2 regions of the Ramlibacter sp. MAHUQ-53 genome follow, and region 1 is predicted to be linked to the other one. Evidence: predicted binding sites of a transcription regulator. Region 1 holds the regulator's gene; the other holds the start of a gene.
What was found. Region 1 encodes LexA, which represses DNA repair genes until DNA is damaged. Its sites were predicted from a motif close to ACTGTATNNNNATACAGT; they were not measured.
Positions count from the first base shown of each region.

Region 1 (3,400 bases):
CTTGCCGTAGGCCGCCACCAGCTGGCCGATACGGCCGTAGCCCCAGATGCCCAGGGTCTTGCCCCGCAGCACCTGGCCGACGCCGAAGTTGGGCGGCATCGAGGCCGATTTCATGCCGGACTGCTGCCACGCGCCGTGCTTGAGCGTGCTGATGTACTGCGGGAGGCGGCGCATGGCCGCCATGATCAGGGCCCAGGTGAGCTCGGCCGGGGCCACCGGCGAGCCGACGCCCTCGGTCACGACGATGCCGCGCTCGGTGCAGGCCTGCACGTCGATGTGCGCGCCGACACGGCCGGTCTGGGCGATGAGCTTGAGGCGGGGGAGCTTTTCCAGCAATTGGCGGCTGATCTGGGTGCGTTCCCGGATCAGGACGATCGCATCGGCATCACGCAGGCGGACGGACAGCTGGCCGATTCCCTTGACGGTGTTGGTGTAGACCTTGGCGGGAAAGGGCTCGAGCTTGCTGGCGCATTGGAGCTTGCGCACCGCATCCTGGTAATCGTCGAGGATCACAATGTTCATGGCACCGGATTGTGCCTTGCCGCAACCAGGCGCTCCGGGTCGCCGGTGATGGGCCCGCAGGCCGGGTAGCATCGCGCGGTCCGCGGCGCGCGCCGCCGGACGGCCCGACCCGACCCATCCCATCGAGGAGACCCCGTGAGCATTTCCATGTCGTCCGCCAGCCTGCCCGTGTTCCAGAAGATGCTGGGCAACCTGAAACACATCCTGGACAAGGCGGTGGCCAACGCCCAGGCCCGCAAGTTCGACCCGCAGGTGCTGGTGGCCTATCGCCTGGCCCCGGACATGCTGCCGTTCTCGCGGCAGATCCTGATCGCCTGCGATGCGGCCAAACTCGGCGTGGCGCGCATCAGCGGCCTGGAGGCGCCGAAGTTCGAGGACACCGAGAGCACCTTCGACGAGCTGCGCGCCCGCATCGACCGCACGCTGGCCTGGCTGGCCACCGTGCCGCCCCAGGCCCTGGACGGCACCGAGGCCAAGGAGATCACCTTCCCGGTGGGCCGCCAGGGCGCCACCCGCACGATGAAGGCCGAGGACTACCTCAAGCTCTGGGTGCTGCCCAACATGTACTTCCACATCACGACCGCTTACGCGATCCTGCGCCACAACGGCGTGGACCTGGGCAAGTCCGACTATCTCAACGGCGCCGCCTGACGCCGGCGGGCGCGGCTCAGTGCCGGGCCTCGAGGGCAGCCAGGCGGTCCAGCTCGGCGCAGACCTCGTCGATGCGGCCGGCGATCACGCGGCCGCGGGCGGCGCGGCTCTCGCGGGCGTTGACCACATGGACCACGTGCACGCTGCGGCCAGCGGGGCCCTGCGCAGGGCACAGCACCTGCGGCTCACGGCGCGGCGCCGGGCCGCCCGCCAGCCACTCGACCATGGCCTGGACGGGCTGGAACAGTTCAACGATGAGGGGAAGGGCCAGTGCCATGTGAAGCTCCTTGATACGACGAGGTGTGACACACAGGCAGGATTGCGAGGGAAAGGAACGGCACAGGGTGATGGCTCCACGCCATACGCCCGCCACCTGGGCCGCTCCGGGATGGGATCGCTGGGGTTACATCAGCATGGTGTTGCGGATCAGCCCCACGGCCAGGCCCTCGATCTCGAAGGGCTCGCCGGGCTCCACGATGATCGTGGCGTAGTCGGGGTTCTCCGCATGCAGCTCGATGAGGTGCTTGTTGCGGCGGAAGCGCTTGACGGTGACGTCGTCGCCCAGGCGGGCGACGATGATCTGGCCGTTCTTGGCGTCCTTGGTGGCCTGCACCGCGAGCAGGTCGCCGTCCATGATGCCGGCGTCGCGCATGGACATGCCACGCACCTTCAGCAGGTAGTCGGGCTTGCGCTGGAAGAGGCTGCTCTCGACGTAGTAGGTCTGGTCCACATGCTCCTGCGCCAGAATGGGCGAGCCGGCGGCGACGCGGCCGACCAGGGGCAGGGCGAGCTGGGCCAGGCTCTGCAGCGGCAGCGAGAACTGCTTGACGCGCGACTCGTTGATGGAGCGCAGCGCTTCGCCCCGCAGGCGGATGCCGCGGGAGGTGCCGCTGACCAGCTCGATCACGCCCTTGCGTGCCAGCGCCTGCAGGTGCTCCTCGGCCGCGTTGGCGGACTTGAAACCGAGCTCGGACGCGATCTCGGCGCGCGTGGGCGGCGCGCCCGTGCGGGCGATGGCGCTCTGGATCAGGTCCAGAATCTGCTGCTGGCGGGCCGTGAGCTTGGGCGTGTCGATCATGAGGAGCCTCCTCGGAAACCGTGAAGAACCAATCGAGACAGTGGCCGACCCTGTGTTGCAGGTACTGTGCGGATAACCAACTGTTTCGATATCCAGTACCTGTATTTTTAACCAGCTTTGCAAGGAAGCGCAAGTGCCTCCCCAAAAAATCGTTGTGCTGGGCACCGGCGGCACCATCGCCGGCACCGCCTCCAGGCCCGGTGACCACACTGGCTACACCGCGGCGCAGCTCGGCGTCGCGCAGCTGCTGCAGGCGCTGCCGTCGCTCGAGGGCGTCGCGCTGGAGGCCGAGCAAGTGGCCCAGGTGGACAGCAAGGACATGGACTTCGCCACCTGGCAGCGGCTGGCTGCGCGCTGTGCCCACTGGCTGGCCCAGCCCGGCGTGCAGGGCGTGGTGGTGACCCACGGCACGGACACGCTGGAGGAGACGGCCTGGTTCCTGCAGCGGGTGCTGTCGCCCGCCAAGCCGCTGGTGCTGGCCTGCGCGATGCGGCCCGCCAACGCGTTGTCACCCGACGGTCCGCAGAACCTGGCGGATGCGCTCGCGGTGGCACGGACGCCTGGCGCGCGCGGCGTGGTGGCGGTGTGCGCCGGGCGCATCCATGGGCCGATGGAGGTGGCGAAGGTCCATCCCTACCGCCTCGATGCCTTCGACTCGGGCGAGGCGGGGCCGCTGGGACTGGTGGAGGAGGGCGCGGTGCGCCTCCTGCGTGACTGGCCGGCGGCCGGTGACCCGCAGGCGCCGGCGCGTGCACGGGCGGTGGCCGGCACTGACCCGGCACGGTGGCCGCGGGTGGAGATCGTCCTGAACCACGCCGGTGCGGACGGCCGCCTCGTGGAGGCCCTGCGCACCCAGGGGATCGACGGGCTGGTGGTGGCCGGCACCGGCAACGGGACGGTGTCGGGCGGGCTGGAGCAGGCCCTGCTCGACGCGCAGGCCCACGGGGTGGCCGTGGTGCGTTCGACGCGCTGCGCCCTGGGACGGGTGGTCGGTGCCGCGGAGAAGCCGTTGCCACAGGCTTCGACGGTCACGCCGGTCAAGGCGCGCGTATCCCTGCTGCTGGACCTGATGGTCGCCCGCGTCCCGCAGGGCGACACCTGAGGCGCGCCGGCCGGGCGCCTCAGCTGGCCAGGGCGGTCAGTGCGCGG
Region 1 is NZ_JBQWTS010000003.1:302,457-305,856, reverse strand. It holds gene ACT80S_RS07435 (D-2-hydroxyacid dehydrogenase family protein) at 1-522, opposite strand, end outside; gene ACT80S_RS07430 (DUF1993 domain-containing protein) at 658-1,173, shown strand; gene ACT80S_RS07425 (hypothetical protein) at 1,190-1,450, opposite strand; gene lexA (transcriptional repressor LexA) at 1,577-2,251, opposite strand; gene ACT80S_RS07415 (asparaginase) at 2,385-3,353, shown strand; gene adk (adenylate kinase) at 3,373-3,400, opposite strand, start outside.

Region 2 (3,400 bases), on a different contig from region 1:
TTGGCGAAGAGGCGGTCACGCTCCACCTCCCAGGTATTGAGCACCTTGCCGCGCAGGGGCAGGACCGCCTGGCATTCCTTGTCGCGGCCCATCTTGGCGCTGCCGCCGGCAGAGTCTCCCTCGACCAGGAAGACCTCGTTGTGGGCGATGTCGCGGCTCTCGCAGTCGGTCAGCTTGCCCGGGAGCACGGCGACCCCGGAGCCCTTGCGCTTTTCCACCTTCTGGCCGGCGCGCTGGCGGGTCTGGGCCGCCTTGATGGCGAGCTCGGCGAGCTTGCGGCCATAGTCCACGTGCTGGTTCAGCCACAGCTCCAGCGCCGGGCGAACGAAGCTGGAGACCAGGCGCACGGCGTCGCGCGAGTTCAGGCGCTCCTTGATCTGGCCCTGGAACTGCGGGTCCAGCACCTTGGCCGAGAGCACGTAGCTGGCGCGGGCGAAGACGTCCTCGGGCATCAGCTTCACGCCCTTGGGCAGCAGCGAGTGCAGCTCGATGAAGCTCTTGACCGCGTTGAACAGGCCGTCGCGCAGGCCGCTGTCATGCGTGCCGCCGGCGGACGTGGGGATCAGGTTGACGTAGCTCTCGCGCACCGGCGCGCCGTCCTCGGTGAAGGCCACGCACCACTGCGCGCCCTCGCCCTCGGCGAAGGTCTCGCTGTCCTCGGCATAGCCCTCGCCATCGAACAGCGGGATCACCGGGTCGGTGGGCAGGGTCTGCATCAGGTAGTCGCGCAGGCCGCCCTTGTACTGCCAGCTTTGCGTCTCCTTGGTCTTATCGTTCACGAGGTAGACGGCCACGCCCGGCATCAGCACCGCCTTGCTTCGCAGCAGGTGGGCCAGCTCGTTCAGGGGCAGCTGGGAGGACTCGAAGTACTTGGCGTCGGGCCAGACGCGCACGCTGGTGCCCTGGCGGCGGTCGCCCTCCTGGGCCTTGCGCACCTGCAGGTCCTCGGTGACGTCGCCGCCCTCGAACACCAGGCGGGCCACCTGGCCCTCGCGGTGCGAGACCGCCTCGAGCCGCTTGGCCAGGGCGTTGGTCACGGACACGCCGACGCCGTGCAGACCGCCGGAGAAGCTGTAGGCCCCGCCCTTGCCCTTGTCGAACTTGCCGCCGGCATGCAGGCGGGTGAACACCAGCTCGATCACCGGCGCCCCTTCCTCGGGGTGCAGGCCGAACGGGATGCCGCGGCCGTCATCTTCCACGCTGACGGAGCCGTCGGCATGGAGGGTGACCTTGATGCGCTTGCCGTAACCGGCCAGGGCCTCGTCGGCGGCGTTGTCCAACACCTCCTGGATGATGTGCAGGGGGTTGTCGGTCCGCGTGTACATGCCGGGACGCTGCTTGACGGGCTCCAGGCCCTTGAGCACGCGGATCGAACCTTCGGAATACTCGGTGGAGGGTTTGCTGCTTGCCATGGGAGCGGCGATTGTAGTTGCGGGCCAGCCTCGGGGCTGTATGGAACCACAGTCTACCCGACGCACCTGGCGCCCTCACGACAGCGGGGAAGGAGGCGATTGGGTACAGTCGCCCGGTCATGACGTCCTCCCCCCCCAAGCTTTCCATGGTGCAGGTGCTCGCCTGCGGCGCCGCCATCGTCACCCTGTCCATGGGCGTGCGCCACGGCTTCGGCCTGTGGCTGCAGCCGATCACGCAGGCCCAGGGCTGGACGCGCGAGACCTTCGCCTTCGCCCTCGCGGTGCAGAACCTGGCCTGGGGCGTCTTCGGCGTCTTCGCGGGCATGCTGGCCGACCGCTTCGGCGCCTTCCGCGTCATCACCGGCGGCGCCCTCCTGTACGCCGCCGGCCTCCTGGGCATGGCCCTGAGCACCAGCGTCCTGGGCTTCACGCTCACCACCGGCCTCCTGATCGGCGCGGCCCAGGCGGGCACCACCTACGCGGTGATCTATGGCGTGATCGGCCGCCAGGTCGACCCGGCCCGGCGCTCCTGGGCCATGGGCGTGGCGGCCGCCGCCGGCTCCTTCGGCCAGTTCCTCATGGTGCCGACCGAGGGCCTGCTGATCGCCAGCTTCGGCTGGCAACAGGCCCTGATGCTGCTGGCCGCGGCCGTGGTGCTGGCGGTGCCCCTGGCCTTCGGCCTGCGCGAGCCGGGCTTTCGCGGCGGCGCGGCGCCCCGGCGCGACCAGAGCGTGGGCCAGGCCCTGCGCGAGGCCTTCAAGTACCCCAGCTTCCAGCTGCTCACCGCGGGCTACTTCGTCTGCGGCTTCCAGGTGGTATTCATCGGCGTGCACATGCCCAGCTACCTGAAGGACCAAGGCCTCACGCCGCAGGTGGCCAGCTACGCGCTGGCGCTGATCGGCCTGTTCAACGTGTTCGGCACCTACATCGCCGGCTCGCTGGGCCAGCGGCTCGCCAAGCGCAAGATCCTGGCGACCATCTACTTCGGCCGCGCGGTGGCCATCGCCCTGTTCCTGTGGGCGCCGCTGACGCCGATGTCGGTCTACATCTTCTCGGCGGTGATGGGCCTGCTGTGGCTGTCCACCGTGCCGCCCACCAATGCCACCGTGGCCCAGATCTTCGGCGTGGCCCACCTGTCGATGCTGGGGGGCTTCGTGTTCCTCAGCCACCAGTTCGGCTCGTTCATGGGCGTGTGGCTCGGCGGCCTGCTGTACGACCGCACCGGCAGCTACGACATCGTCTGGTACATCGCCATCGCCCTGGGCGTCTTCGCCGCGCTGGTGAACCTGCCGGTGCGCGAGGCGCCCATCGCGCGCCAGCCCCGGCAAGAGACGCAGGCCCAGGCCGCCTGACCATGAAGCCTCGCGCGCGCACCCTGCTGGCCTACGCCGCCGCCCTGGCGGCGCTGGGGGCGGTGTTCGCGCTCTACACCCGGCCCGCGCTGCTGGTCACCCTGGCCGACCAGCTCTGGGCCTGTTTCAACTGATTCCCCCTCCCCTCCCATGCACGGAACCGAAGCCCCCAGCGAGTGGGTGCAGCGCTGGAGCCACCTCGTGCCCGCGGGCGGCGCGGTGCTCGACGTCGCCTGCGGCGCCGGCCGCCACCTGCGCTGGTTCGCGGGGCGGGGCCACCCCGTCACAGGCGTGGACCGCGACCCGGCGGCCCTGGCCGCGGCCCAGGTGGCTGGCGAGCTGCTGCAGGCCGACATCGAGAACGGCCCCTGGCCCTTCGCGGGCCGGCGCTTCGCGGGCGTGGTGGTGACGAACTACCTGTGGCGATCGCTGCTGCCCGCGATCGTGCACAGCGTGGCCGAGGGCGGCGTGCTGGTCTACGAGACCTTCGCCGCCGGCAACGAGACGGTGGGCAAGCCCTCGCGGCCGGATTTCCTGCTGCAGCCGGGGGAGCTGCTGCGGGCCTGCGAGGGCTTGCGGGTGGTGGGCTACGAGGACGGTTTCCTCACCGGGCCCGAGCGGTATGTGCAGCGGGTG
Region 2 is NZ_JBQWTS010000001.1:413,388-416,787, forward strand. It holds gene ACT80S_RS01805 (DNA topoisomerase IV subunit B) at 1-1,412, opposite strand, end outside; gene ACT80S_RS01810 (MFS transporter) at 1,532-2,764, shown strand; gene ACT80S_RS01815 (hypothetical protein) at 2,767-2,898, shown strand; gene ACT80S_RS01820 (class I SAM-dependent methyltransferase) at 2,915-3,400, shown strand, end outside.
Region 2: ACT80S_RS01805 (DNA topoisomerase IV subunit B) is a predicted target of LexA. The motif match lies at 1,448-1,465, and genes of this name have one in related genera.